One region of the Synechococcus sp. NB0720_010 genome, then DNA from elsewhere that is predicted to be linked to it. Evidence: predicted binding sites of a transcription regulator. Region 1 holds the regulator's gene; each other region holds the start of a gene.

Region 1 (3,441 bases):
GCGCACGCTGCGAGCGGGGGCCGACGCCGGGACCACAGCCAACGGACGCAGGTGTCCAGCACGGGGCGTGGCTGCAATGCTGGCCGTCATCGAGTGCATGGCTGCCGCTTGGGATCCTGAATGTAGCGGCGTTAGGCCGTCCGGCAAGCAACAAGCACTACCTGTAGTGCAAACACCCGTACCATCGAGGCACTGAGCCAGCCCGCGATGAGCAGCACCCAACCCAGGCGGGACGGCCGCAGCGCAACGGACCTGCGCAGCACCCGCTTCGCTTGGGATCCGATGGGCTTCGCCCTGAGTTCCGTCACGGTGTACACGGGCAACACGGCTGTGATCTGCAGCGTTTGCTTAGAGGAGGGTGTTCCGAAGTGGCGTAAAGGCTCCGGCAAGGGCTGGCTGAGCGCCGACTACCGGCTGCTTCCCGCCAGCACCCCCAGCCGGCAGCCACGGGAGCTGATGAAGCTTTCCGGTCGGACCCAAGAAATCCAACGCCTCATCGCCCGCAGCCTCAGGGCCTGCCTTGATTTGGAGGTTCTGGGGGAGCGGACCCTGCAAATCGACTGTGACGTCCTCCAAGCCGATGCCGGCACCCGCACCGCCAGCATCACTGGAGCCTGGGCCGCCTTAGCCCTCGGCCTGCAACGCCTGGAGCAGCGCGGAGTGCTGGAACGATCGCCCCTGGTGGGGCAGGTGGCGGCGGTTTCCGTTGGCCTCGTGGATGGCGCCGCACTCCTCGATCTCGACTACAGCGAGGACAGCCAAGCAGAGGTCGATCTGAACGTGGTGATGAATCAAGAGCAACATTTGCTCGAAATTCAAGGCACCGCGGAGGGCGCACCCTTCAGTCGCCAACAGCTTTCCGGTCTGGTTGACCTAGCGGAAAGCGGCATCGATCAACTGATGCAGGCCCAGAAGCAGGCCTTGGCAGAGGCAGCAAATTAGTTTCAATGGCTACAGGGCGGCCCTGGACTGATCCGTAGGTTCCAAGCAACTCAGTCGCGCTGACATGGTCGTGGCAACGCAAGGATTCAGCCGCTACTCCCCTAGCCCTACGACCGGTACGTCAGTGATCGCACCGATCGCGGGCAGTCCGCTGCCACCCAATGCCACGCTTCTGGATGTCATCCGGGGCCTGAGCGGTAGCACCACCGAGATCGTTGAGCGGGGCAAAACAATCTTTTTCCCCGGCGACCCCGCCGAAAAGGTTTATCTGCTGAAGCGGGGTGCGGTCCGGCTCTCCAGGGTCTACGAATCCGGCGAGGAAATCACCGTGGCACTGCTGCGGGAGAACAGCCTGTTCGGTGTGCTGTCTCTACTCACGGGCCAGCGTTCAGACCGCTTCTATCACTCGATTGCCTTTACTCGCGTCGAGCTGGTGACGGCTCCCGCAACCTCCGTCCGCAAAGCGATCGAACAGGACCCGGCGGTTGGTCTATTGCTTCTTCAGGGTCTCTCCTCTCGGATTCTTCAAACCGAGACCATGATCGAAACCCTCACCCACCGCGACATGTCCTCGCGACTGGTGAGCTTCCTGCTGGTGCTCTGCCGCGACTTTGGAGTGCCCAGCAGCGAAGGGATCACGATCGACCTTCGCCTGTCCCACCAGGCCATTGCCGAAGCAATCGGATCGACCCGCGTCACGATCACCCGACTCTTGGGCGACCTCCGCAACGACGGGCTGGTGCAAATCGACCGCAAGAAGATCACCGTCTTCGATCCGTTGGCCCTCGCCAAACGCTTCAGCTAAACGGCTGAACTGGTGGCCGATCCCAGCTGCGTTCCAAGCCACCGCAACCGATACTGACCGTCGTCGCACAACGTCGTGTCCGGCTGGATCCTGATCCTGGCGTTGCTGATCCTCGGGGGAGTGCTCTCCACCCTGGGGGATCGCTTGGGATCCAAGGTCGGCAAGGCGCGGCTGAGCTTGTTCCGGTTGCGGCCCAAGAAAACCGCCGTAGTGATCACGGTGCTGACCGGCAGCTTGATCAGTGCCATCTCCCTTGGGCTGATGCTGCTCGTCAGTGATCGCTTGCGCACGGGGCTCTTTGAACTCGATCAGATCGAACAGCGCCTACGGGACAGCCGCGATGCCCTGAGCTCAAGTCGCCAGGACCTGGCCCAAAGTCGCAACGCCCTGCGCAGCGCAGAGAACGAGCGCAGCGAGGCCCAACGCCAACTCAAGGTGGTGGCCGAGCAGGCCAGCCGGCTGCAGAAGGAACTGGCTCCCCTGATGGAGCAACGCAAACAACTGGAGGCCGAGCGCGACCGCCTCAGCCGTGACATCGCCGCGAAGGATTCCGATCTCCAGCGCAACCGCACTGAGCTCGCCAAGCTCAACAGCAAGATCAAAAGCAGCAGCCAAGAGCTCGAGCGTCTCGAACGCAACCTGATTGCCCTACGTCAGGGTGATGTGGTGATCAGCAGTGGCCAAATCCTGGAGGTGGCCAAGGTGCGGATCGAGAAGCCCAGCCAGGCCCGAGACGTGATCCACGCCCTGCTGCAGCGCACGAATTTGAACGTTTACCAGCGCGTGCTGCCAGGCGAAACACCGAACCGTCAAATCCTGTTGGTGCCGCGCAGCGACATCAGCAAATTGGAGACCACCCTCAGCAAACGCGGCGAGTGGGTCGTGAGTCTGATCTCAGCGGCCAATGTGCTCAAAGGGGAGCGTCAGGTCGTGGCATTCCCGGATGTCAGACCCAACAAACGGGTGGTGCGTAGTGGAGAACAACTGGCCACCACCGTGCTGGAGGCCGATGAGCGCTCCCCAGACCAGGTGCGTAGCCGTCTGAACCTCCTCCTCGCCGCAGCCTTTACCCGAGCCCAACGCCAAGGGGCCCTGGCCAACGGCCTGCAATTTGACCCGGCACGCCTCAATCAACTGGCTGAGGCCCTGGTCAACCGCCCCCTGGGCGAGACCGCCAAGCTCGAAGCCATCTCCAGAGGCAACAGTGATCTGGCCGACCCGATTGCCGTGGACATTCGCTGGCAGCGCCCGCAATGACTTGGATCGGACTCGATCCCGGCCGCAGCAAATGCGGCTTGGTGCGCTCTGACCACAGCACAGGCCAGATCGAGGTTGCCGCCGTGCTCTCCCCGGAAGAGTGCTTCAAGCAGATTGCGATCTGGCGAGAACGTCCGGGTCTTGAGGGTGTTGTGCTCGGCGATGGCACGGGCAGCAAGCACTGGCAGCGGCAACTCAACGACCTGGGCCTGGCTATCCAGCTCATCCCTGAAGCGGGAACCACCCTGGCCGCACGAGCCCGCTACTGGCAGCTGGAGCCCCCCAGGGGCTGGCGGCGAATGCTCCCCGAGGGCCTGAGGTTGCCCCCACGGGACTACGACGATGTCGTGGCTCAACTGCTGCTGGAGCGCCATTGGAGAACGGAGCTCAAGCGGGAACCTGGCTTGGTCGTCTTGCGCCAGCTCGCTGCCTAAAAC
Region 2 (3,441 bases), 390 kb from region 1:
CTGCACTGACCGCCCGGGCCGCGCCGGGATCAGCAGTGACAGCTTTTCTGCCCGCAAAGAACAGGCCCTGGTGATCTTGTTGGCCCAGTCCCTCGCCGAGGCACAGATCGGCCGGGCCGATGCCCAGGCCAGCCAAGGCCTCTGGAATGAGGTGGCGGAACTGGAGCTTGACCCAGATCGGATCATCAACCTGCTCTATGGCGGCGAAGACCTAAGCGATCGAGCAGCCCTCAAGGAACGGGATCAGCAGTGGCTCTCCGCCCAGGTGCGCCAAGCACCTCGCGGATGGTCCCTGCGAACCCTGCACCTGGGACGCCCTCAGCCCTATTTGAGCGGAATCGGCATCTCCACGAGGGCCGGCTCAGGGGCGCAGCTTTCAACGCGCTGACTGACGACATCGCCAATCACCACGATGGACGGGGAGGCCAGCTCCGCCTCCTGAACGGCTGCAGCCAAACCACCCAAGGTGGAGACCACCGCCTTCTGCCCCCGCACCGTGCCTTGCTGCACCGCAGCAGCAGGGGTCGAGGCGTCCAGGCCGCCGGCAATCAACTCCTCACAGATATGGGGCAGGTTGTGCAGGCCCATGTAGATCACCAGGCCATCACTGCTGCGGGCTAAGCCGCGCCAATCCACCCCAGGACGACGCTTATCAATCTCCTCGTGACCGGTCACGAAGGTGACTGAACTGCCGGCACGGCGGTGGGTCACGGGAATGCCGACATAGGCAGGGGCGGCGATCCCAGCCGTCACCCCGGGAACCACCTCAACGGCGATCCCATGACGCTCGAGGTGGGCTGCCTCCTCACCGCCACGACCAAAGAGAAAGGGATCCCCACCCTTCAGGCGCACCACGCAGCGATGGCGCTTGGCCATCTCCACCAGCACGGCATTGGTGCTGGGTTGGGGCACAGAGTGATGGCCCCGGCGCTTCCCAACGAAGTGCTGCTCGGCACCGTCCGGCACCAAGGCCAAGACCTCGCGCGGCACCAGTGAGTCATAGACCAGGGCATCGCACTGGCTGAGCAAACGCTGGGCCTTGACCGTCAGGAGGTCGGGATCACCGGGACCAGCCCCCACCAGATACACCTTGCCGGCAACGTCAGCGGTCATGGCAGATCGAGCAGGAGGTTGAACAAGAACTGACGGGTTGCCGGACGCTCCAGCAGCGCCAGACAGGGGGAGACGTCCGTCCGTAGGTGGGCCGTCATCCGATTGGGCGCAAGGGCCAAGGGCAATGCCGCCGCATCGCTCGGGGCGCTTCGGTCTGCACTTAAGCAGGGCACCCCCAGGTAGCGGCTCAGGGCCGAGAGGTAGCGATCCGCCACCCCTGGCCGAAGGGGATGGTGCAACACAGCCGGAGCATTCAGCGCGCGCAAATGCTCCAACCAGGGGCCCCAGGCCCCGAGGAAAGGAAGCGTGCACACCTGATGCCCTTCTCGGCGCAGCCGATCACGGATCCCCGGGACATCACTGCGGGCATGGCTGCCGGGCGTCAGCAGCAGGGGCACCAACAGCAGCGATTGCCCCTGGGGCAGCTCCAAAGGATCAGCCGTGAGGGCTTGCAACCAAACCGGAGCCTGACGGGCCTGGGCGAGATCGTTCAGCAGCTCAGTGATGACCTGGGGAATCTGCCCACCGGCGTGGCCGTGGACCACCAAGAGCAAGGGCGACTGCCGAGCAGCGGAGGGCTTCGGTAGCAACGGCCACCGCCAGCAGCCCGGGCCTGCTGATGGAGTCAGATCCACCGGATTCATAGGAACACGATGCCAGCCGCCCGCCCCTTGCCCAGCTCCCGCCGCAGGCCCCAGAGCAGCTACGGACGCCCCCGCTACCGGGAGATGCAGCCCACCCCGCAGTGGAGGCGCGAACTCGATGCCGACTTCGCCGCCATGGGCAAGGTCTGGCAAATGATTCGCAGTGGAGCGACGCGAATGCTGGGCGAAATCGGACGCCAATACTGAGCTGCGCGGGGCCGAAGAGCGTGACCATCAACCCGGAAGATGGGGCCCCTTTAGGTATCCGTTGACACCCTTTTCACCACTCCCCTTGGACGGCGTCGATCCGTAACAACGGCGACAAAGCAGTGCAGAGGGCGAATGATTTGATTCCACCCACTAGTCGTTCTTTGTTTTGGAAACGGCTCAGTTGCTGACTTCATCTGAACCGATTTCCCATGGTGGCGACGCCAACGATGTCCAACGCAAACGAGATACCCAGCGCACTACCGAGCTGGCTCGAAGGTAAGAAGCTCAATAAGATTGAGCAGAACAAAGCTGACAAAGACGGCCTACTCGTCGGCAGCGAAATCGAGACGTTCGCCAAACTTGGATGGGAGAACGTCGATGAGACGGATCTTCAGCTTCGACTGAAGTGGTACGGAATGTTCTGGAGACCCAAAACTCCAGGGCTGTTCATGATGCGCCTGCGGGTTCCCAACGGGGTGATCTCCGCAGAGCAGCTTCGGGTCGTCGGCAACATCGTGGCTCGCTACGGCAGCAACGGAAGCGCTGACATCACCACGCGCCAAAACATCCAAATGCGCGGCATCCTCCTGGAGGACCTGCCAGAGATTCTGGGTCAACTCAAAGCGGTTGGCCTGACCACCATCCAATCGGCCTTCGACAACCCCAGGAACGTCACCGGAAATCCCATTGCCGGCATTGACCCCCTGGAGATTGTCGACACTCGCCCGTACACCCAGGAGCTCGAAAACTTCCTCACGAGCAACCACCAGGGCAACCCCGAGTTCTCCAACCTTCCGCGGAAGTGGAATACGGCTGTCGCTGGTGCACGCGACAACTTCCTGCTCCACAACGACATCGCCTTCCACCCCGTTGAGCGCAACGGCGAGATGGGCTTCGGCGTCTGGATCGGCGGCATCCTCTCCTCCCAGATGAATGCCTATGCCATTCCCTTGAATGCTTGGGTCAAGCCAGATCAAATCTGTGCGATCACCGAAGCCGTGATCAAGATCTGGAGGGACAACGGCGAGCGGGACAAGCGTCCAAAGGGTCGCTTCCGTCTGTATCTCGACGAGGTTGGCCTGGAGGCTTTCCGGGCCATGGTGGAAGAACGCTTTGGTCCGCTGACCCCAGATCCAGGTTCAGTCTTCGACGCTGAACCCCGCTCCCACTACGGCATCCACCCCCAGAAGCAGCAGGACCTGCACTACGCCGGTGTCCATGTTCCCGTCGGACGCCTGCTCGCCGAAGACTTCCAAGACATTGCCGCCCTTGCCGAGCGCCATGGCGACGGCAGCGTGCGCCTGACGGAAGATCAAAACGTGATCTTTACCGGCATCAGCAGCGCTCAACTCCAGGCCTTTGAAACGGAACCACTGCTGCAGCGCTTCAGCCTGAACCCCAGCCACATTGCCGCTGGCACCGTCAGCTGCACCGGCAACAGCTACTGCAGCTTTGCCCTCACCAACACCAAGGA
Region 3 (3,441 bases), 380 kb from region 1:
CTTGATGCACGATCAGGCCTGCCCCGTCTCCAAGCAGCCTGAACTCAAGGCCTGCGCGGTCATCGTTGCCCCGGCGGTGTCGGTGGTCAAACCGGTGGAGCAGGAGGCGGGGCGCCTGGAGGCCCTGCGGCGCTGGTTCAGCCCAGCACTTCGCTAAAGGCGGCCTCCAAGTTGTGGTGGTCATGCCCTGGCCTGGCCAGCTTGCACAGGGCAAACCGCTCTAATTCGTTGAGCGCGACCCATTGCTCTGTTTGCAGGGGGATGCCGCGGAGTTGCGCGGCCTCGATCAAGACCTCGGGAATCTGCTGCGGGTTTTGCCAGGGCTCGCCGCTGGCGATCGGCAGCGTTTTGGCCTGACCGTCGGCCATGGCCTCCGTGCGACTCAAGAGGTGCTCCCCCAGTTGCTCAAGCGCGTCTTGGGTGTCGAGCCAGTCGACAAGTGTTTGCCGCTCGTCTTGGTTGAGGGCGAGCCAATGGTTGAGCTTGAGCTTGATGCCGCAGAGGTCCAGCTTGCGGCGCACGCAGAGGGGAATGCAGCGCCAGTTGCCGATGAAATCGCTTTCAAAGTCAAAGCAATGGCTTGCTGAGGGGGCCTCAGTTGTCACGGCCAGACGTCGTTCTGGTAGTGATTTTGACGCTTCTGAGGATTGCTTGCTCCCGGCGGATGGGTTTGGTGTCAACGGCGGCCAAATCGGTGCGTTGGTCTCTTCAAACTCCCTTCAATTCTTCCGTTCACCATGCGTTTGGCCGTTGCTCTTGGGGTTCTGCTGGGCAGTTCCCACGGCTGGGTGAGCAGCGATCGACTTCTGGCAGGCGCGGCCGCCTGGTCCATGGCGCCGGCAGCGTCCACAACGTTTTGGACCGGTTCGGCTGGCGAGGGTTGGCTGACGTCTCCATAGTGGATGGGTTAAATCCCCCATGCCGTCATGGCAACCAAAACTGGAGTTGCGGTTCAGGGCCGCCATCCCCTGACGATCGCCACAGGTTTCATTGGAGCCTTTGTTGTCGCCTCCTTGGGCGTCCAACTCATCCGTAGTGCCTCCATCTCGGCTTCCGCTCCCGCGTCGGTGCAGCCCGTGATTGCTGGCCAAGCGGCGATGTGGCAGGTGCTGGGCGAGCGCTGATTGGTTGCTCTCAGCCCATCTCCTGGCGCAGACGCTGGAGGTGGGCCATCACCACCCCCGAGCTCAGAAGATCCCGGCAGCGCTCGAGGCCGTCGGTGAGGTTCGCCTCCAGTCCGGCCTGCCAGAGGTAGGTGCCGGCATTCCAGATCAAGGCGGTCGCCAGTTCCCCTTGCCCGCCGAGGGCGGCGGCCGCTTGGTTCCCCCAGGTCTCCAGCCCGTCCCAAAGCGGGTCGGCTCCGTAGCAACCGTTGTCGCGGGGGTGGAGAATCTGGCGCCCGTCCTCCTCTCGGGTTGGACGACCCGTCACGCAGGCCCGACTGATCGGCAGATCGGTGCTTCCCTCGAGGCCTTTGACGGTCAGCACGTTGGTTTCCCCCGCTAAGTCCAGTGCCTTCCAGGCCCGCGCTTCGGTTGGCGGGTGGACAAAGCCACTGACCAGCAGGTGCTCGCCCTGGTGCGCAGTCCAGAGCAACTCGAGGCTGGCCAGCGGTGGCCGCTTGCCGAGATCCTCGCGGTAAGGGATCAGGGTTTCGGCATCCGGGAGGTGGTCCGGTTGATGGACCAACGCCAGATTGCAAGCGTTGAGCTTGGCCTGGACCCACTCGACGCTTCGGCCGGCGAGCTGCAGGCCCAAGCAGGCGAACAGCTCCTGGGCCGTGATCCCGTATTTCACGGGGATGCGGCCGGCCCCTTGCAGCACCACGGGGAGTCCGGCACTCGAGAGCACCAGGGCGGTGAGGGGGTAGATCGGAGCGGTGCGTGTGCGCCCGTCAAAGGGCATGCCGAAGCTGATGGCTGGCTTGCCGGTTGTCAGCTGCGGGCCCCGCTTTCGGTACACATCCAGCATCCCGGTGAGCTCCTGAGGTTCAGGCCGGCGGATGCGGTGGGCGATCAGGAAGGCGCCGATTTGGGCCGGGCTAGCGGCCCCATCGAGCATCAGTTCGAGGGCGTGGGCGGCTTCTTCGCGCGTCAGTCCACTACTGGTGTGCTCGCCACTGCCGACTTTTCGGAGATAGGCCTTGAACAGCTCACGGCCATTCGGTGGGCCGTCGGTTGGGGGAGCGGCGTAGGTCAAGCCGACAGAAGAGCTTGTTCTCACTGGATTCTCCGTGCCGACAAGGCCCGATCTGGTAGCAGCCGCTACCAAGTTGTTTCAGGCTCGGTAACAAAGGCTGCGAAGTTGATCCCCATCTGCAGCGAATCTGACATGCGAGCAGAACGCAGATTGCGCTTCATTCTGTTCACTCCTCTCATCAATTCTGGCCTGTCTCCATGACGGTTACTCCTGTTTCAATGCCCTCGTTGGCAGCTCCCTCTCCCGCCACAATCACGGCGACGTTGATGGCGGCGAAGAAGGCCAAAGGGCTGAGCTTCGCTGATCTGGAGGCCGCCCTGGGTCGCGATGAAGTGTGGATCGCTTCGCTGTTCTACTGCCAGTCCACCGCTTCGGCTGAAGAAGCCCAAAAGCTGGCTGAACTGCTCAGTCTTGACCATGCCATTACTGAGGCACTGCAGTCGTTCCCGACCAAGGGCGGTCTGGATCCTGTGATCCCGACTGATCCGCTGATCTATCGCTTCTACGAGATCATGCAGGTGTACGGAATGCCCCTGAAGGACGTGATCCAAGAGAAGTTTGGTGATGGCATTATGAGCGCCATTGATTTCACCTTGGATGTGGACAAAGTTGAAGACCCTGCTGGTAACCGAGTGAAGGTCACCATGTGCGGCAAGTTCCTTCCTTATAAGAAATGGTGAGCTTCGGCTCCCAACGCAAAAGCCCACCAACGGTGGGCTTTTTTTGTGGCGAATTGTAGAAATGAATAGTTATGCCAAGGCCTGCTCGACCAGGGCTTGATGCCTGACCTGAGCCTTGAGTTGACGCCGCAGCGGCTCTTCTAAGGCTGTGCCAGCCAATTCGCCTCGAAGCTCCAGCAGCTGCTGGCAGCATTCCAGGCTGCCGATGCAACCGAGGGCCTGGAGTGCCGCTTCAGCGACGCGGGGCAGAGCTTCGGTGCTGATGCAGCCGCGAATGGCAGCTAAGACGCTGGGCTCGTTGCGCCGTTGCAGCAGCTTGATCGTGGCAATCACCACATCGGCGCGAAAGTCCTGCAGCAGAGGCGTCGTCAGGCGTAGGACCTCCTCGGCCGTCAGGCTGCGATTGCGGAAGGTCAGCAGGCTGAGGCCTGCCAGGCGATGGCTCTGGCCAGGTGCGCTCAGCGCTGATTCGATGATCCTGAAATCGATCAGATTGCCCCAGCAGCCGAGGGCTTCGAGCACATCGGGCTCCAGGGGTCCGGCCTCTGGCAGCCAGGTAAGG
Region 4 (3,441 bases), 910 kb from region 1:
ACTGGCATCGATCAGTGGTTGCCAGGGCTCTGCGCTACCAGGGGGGCAGTCCAGCGCCATGGCAGCACTGACCTCGACAAAGCGCGAGATGTTCTCGGCCCGCTCCACATAGCGGTTGATCCAATAGAGGGAATCCGCGACGCGGCTCAGCATGGGGCGTCCTCCACGATCCAGGTGTCCTTGCAGCCGCCGCCCTGGGAGGAATTCACCACCAGTGATCCCCGCTTGAGGGCCACGCGGGTTAACCCGCCTGGTGTGACCCAGGTGGTTTTGCCCCGCAGGATGTAGGGCCGCAGATCCACATGGCAGGGGTAGAGCTCGCCGTCACTAAGGGAGGGGACGGTGGAGAGCTCCAGGGTGGGTTGGGCAATGAAGTTGCGCGGATTGGCCTCGATCTTCGTGGCGAAGTCTTGGATCTCCTCGTCACTGGCATGGGGTCCGATCAACATCCCATAGCCTCCAGCTTCCGAGACGGCTTTCACCACCAGCTCCCGTAGATGGCTTAGTACATAGGACCGATCTTCAGCTTTAGAGCAGAGGTAGGTGGGGACGTTTTGGATGATGGCTTCCTCCCCGAGGTAGTAGCGCACCATCTCCGGCACATAGGCGTAGATCAGCTTGTCGTCGGCAATTCCAGTTCCAGGAGCGTTGGCAATCGCCACCCGTCCCTGGGCATAGACCTCCATCAGTCCGCGGACCCCCAGCATTGAATCGCTGCGGAAGACGGCGGGATCGAGGAAGTCATCATCAATGCGCCGGTAGATCACATCGACGGTCTCCAATCCACGGGTCGTGCGCATCCAAACCCGTCCGTCTTCACAGGCCAAGTCCCGGCCCTCGACGAGGGGAATGCCCATCTGTTGAGCCAGATAGCTGTGTTCGAAATAGGCGCTGTTGAACACCCCGGGGGTCAGGAGGACGACCCGGGGGGAGTCGGTCCAGGGCGCCAGCTCCCTCAGGGTCTGCAGCAGCTGGGAGGGGTAGCGATCAATCGGCTGGACGATCCGGCCACTAAACAGGCTCGGGAACATCCGTTTCATCACCCTCCTGTTCTCCAGGAAATAGGCGACACCAGAAGGACATCTCAGGTTGTCCTCCAGGACGCGCCAGGTTCCTTCTCCATCACGGATCAGATCAAGCCCGGAGATTTGACACCATTTGCCCAAGGGGGGCTTGAACCCTTGAAGCTCGCGCCTCCACCCCAGGGAACTTTCCACGTGCTCCCGCGGAATAACCCCATCTCGGATGATGCGTTGCTCGCCGTAGATGTCACCCAGAAATTGATCAATCGCCTCTAGGCGCTGGGACAGTCCTCGCTCTAGACGCTCCCACTCCTTCGAGCGAATCAAGCGTGGCAGCGGGTCGAATGGAAGGATCCGTTCCCCCACGCGTCCGCCCGAATCATTCAGCCTGAAGGTGGCCCCGAGTCGCTTCAGTAGGACTCCAGCGGCGGCGTGATTGCGGTTGAGTTTCTCGATCCCGAGTGCACCCAGGGAGTTCACCAGGGGCTTGAGGCCGGAGCGAGGGCCTTCGGCGGCACTGAAGTATTCGTCATATCCCTTCTTTGGCCTGTACTCGGTAAACATTGCTCGAGTGGAATTGGGGCAAGCATGCAGAGCAGTCAGACCCCTTCAGGTTTCTTTCGCTACCAAAGTCCACCCCGGTTCGTGGCCACCCGCATCACCTGTAGTGGTCGCTACGGATGATGAGTTGATGCACCTATGGCAAGGGTTCAATCGCCGAGCCAGCCTCTGCTCGTTGCTCCTGAAGACCCATGGCCCAGGTCCCTGTGCTGGTCGATCCCCAAGGGGGAGTGATCTATCAGCTGCGCTCCAGCGAAGGCGAGCTTTATCAAGTGCGATTTGAGGACAACTGCCTGTTCTGCGACAGCCTCCCTGCAGGTCAAGCCCACCTGAGGCTGCTGGAGCAGCGCGCAGCCTTAGGCCTGTAGCTCATCCAGCCGCTTCAGGATCTCCTGGCTGTGGCCTAGGGGCCGTACCCCTAACCAGCGCTCTTTAAGAACCCCTTCTGGGTCAATCAAAAAGGTGTGACGTTGGGAGAAGGGCGGGATCCAGCTGCCGTAGCGCTTGCTGGTTTCTCCTCCGGGATCAGAGAGTAGCGGGTAGGTCAACGCCTCGCTTCCGCAGAACTCTTTGTGGGAGTCCGTGTCGTCTGCACTGATTCCGACCACTTCGGCATTGCGGGCATGGAACAGCTGCAGATCCCGTTGAAAGCCCTTGGCTTCCAAGGTGCACCCCTCCGTGAAATCTCGGGGATAGAAGTAGAGCACCACCCAGCTCCCTTTGAAATCGCTCAGGCTGCGTACGGCTTCGACGGCCCCCCCCTCGCCTGGAACCACGCCGGAGAGCCCAAAGCCAGGGGCCGGTTGATCGAGATCGGGCAGGGTCCCTCCCATCGAAAAGGCCTGCCGGGGGAGTCCCAGCAGGCCTAAGGCCGCAGCACCAAACGAAACAAGCAGGTTGCGGCGGTTCAACTTGATCCTGGGAGAACTCCCAGGATTGAAGCTCAGATCTTGGCCAGGTTGATGCCCAGCTGCTTGGCGTAGGCGCCCAGGCCCTTCTTTTGAATGGTCTTCAGGGCACGGGTGGAGACCCGCAGTTTCACGTAACGGTTGCCTTCAGCCCACCACAGACGGCGCTCTTGCAGGTTCACCTGCTGGAGCTTCTTCGTGCGGATGTGCGAGTGGGAGACGGCCATGCCGTTGTTGGCGCGCTTGCCGGTGAGTTGGCAGACCCGGGACATGACCGATCTTCTAAAAACACAACTTCGGGCAAATTGCCCAAGCACCCACCATAGCAAGTCGGGTCACACCCCAGAACCCAAGGCCTCAGTGCAGTTGTGCAGGTGCAAGGTTTGCGTCGGGAAGGCGAACTCAATGCCCTCCTGGGCGAAGCGTTGGACGATCGCCAGGTTGATCCGTTGCTGGGCTTCCATCGCCTGGACGTAGTCGTTCGAAGGAACGAAATAGACCAACTCAAAATCAAGGCTGCTGCTGTTGAAGGCCACGAAATGGGCCCGGTCAAAGCGGGCATCGCCCCCCTGCTCAACAATGGCTTTCAACAGGCCAGGGATCCGTTCCAGTACGGCGTGGCTGGTGTCGTAGGTCACCCCCAGCCGATAGATCAGCCGCCGCTCTTGCATCTCCCCATAGTTCGCCACCACTGAGCTGGTCAGGGCGCTGTTGCTCATGACGATCGCTTCGCCGTTGATGCTGCGCAGACGGGTCGAACGCACCCCCACCCGCTCCACCGTTCCCCAGACCTCTCCGACTTGGATGAATTGACCGGGTTGGAAGGGCTTGTCGAGAAGGATTGTGATGTATTCGAAGAATTCAGAGACCGGCTGCTTTAAGGCCAAGCCTGCCCCGATGCCACCGGCGCTCAGCAGAGCCCAGATCGCAGCCATCTGGACACCGATGTT

What was found. Region 1 encodes NtcA, which controls nitrogen genes in cyanobacteria. Its sites were predicted from a motif close to GTANCNNNNGNTAC; they were not measured.
Region 2: the regulator NtcA is predicted to act here: its motif matches at 2,019-2,032, upstream of LY254_RS08815 (ferredoxin--nitrite reductase).
Region 3: the regulator NtcA is predicted to act here: its motif matches at 2,255-2,268, upstream of LY254_RS08795 (anthranilate phosphoribosyltransferase family protein).
Region 4: the regulator NtcA is predicted to act here: its motif matches at 1,687-1,700, upstream of LY254_RS02045 (circularly permuted type 2 ATP-grasp protein).

What each region holds. Positions count from the first base shown of each region.
Region 1 is NZ_CP090898.1:1,295,408-1,298,848, forward strand. Features, by position in the region: gene LY254_RS06950 (cob(I)yrinic acid a,c-diamide adenosyltransferase) at 1-90, opposite strand, end outside; gene rph (ribonuclease PH) at 208-942, shown strand; gene ntcA (global nitrogen regulator NtcA) at 1,007-1,747, shown strand; gene LY254_RS06965 (DUF3084 domain-containing protein) at 1,823-3,004, shown strand; gene LY254_RS06970 (resolvase) at 3,001-3,438, shown strand; gene LY254_RS06975 (DUF3146 family protein) at 3,435-3,441, opposite strand, start outside.
Region 2 is NZ_CP090898.1:1,681,004-1,684,444, reverse strand. Features, by position in the region: gene LY254_RS08835 (hypothetical protein) at 1-388, shown strand, start outside; gene cobA (uroporphyrinogen-III C-methyltransferase) at 325-1,113, opposite strand; gene LY254_RS08825 (hypothetical protein) at 1,110-1,658, opposite strand; gene LY254_RS08820 (hypothetical protein) at 1,767-1,964, shown strand; gene LY254_RS08815 (ferredoxin--nitrite reductase) at 2,177-3,441, shown strand, end outside.
Region 3 is NZ_CP090898.1:1,675,756-1,679,196, forward strand. Features, by position in the region: gene LY254_RS08780 (molybdopterin oxidoreductase family protein) at 1-157, shown strand, start outside; gene LY254_RS08785 (nitrate reductase associated protein) at 138-605, opposite strand; gene LY254_RS08790 (hypothetical protein) at 927-1,124, shown strand; gene LY254_RS08795 (anthranilate phosphoribosyltransferase family protein) at 1,135-2,199, opposite strand; gene cynS (cyanase) at 2,427-2,879, shown strand; gene LY254_RS08805 (hypothetical protein) at 2,949-3,441, opposite strand, start outside.
Region 4 is NZ_CP090898.1:383,773-387,213, reverse strand. Features, by position in the region: gene LY254_RS02050 (alpha-E domain-containing protein) at 1-153, opposite strand, end outside; gene LY254_RS02045 (circularly permuted type 2 ATP-grasp protein) at 147-1,586, opposite strand; gene LY254_RS02040 (hypothetical protein) at 1,775-1,951, shown strand; gene LY254_RS02035 (peroxiredoxin) at 1,940-2,494, opposite strand; gene rpmB (50S ribosomal protein L28) at 2,527-2,763, opposite strand; gene LY254_RS02025 (mechanosensitive ion channel family protein) at 2,827-3,441, opposite strand, start outside.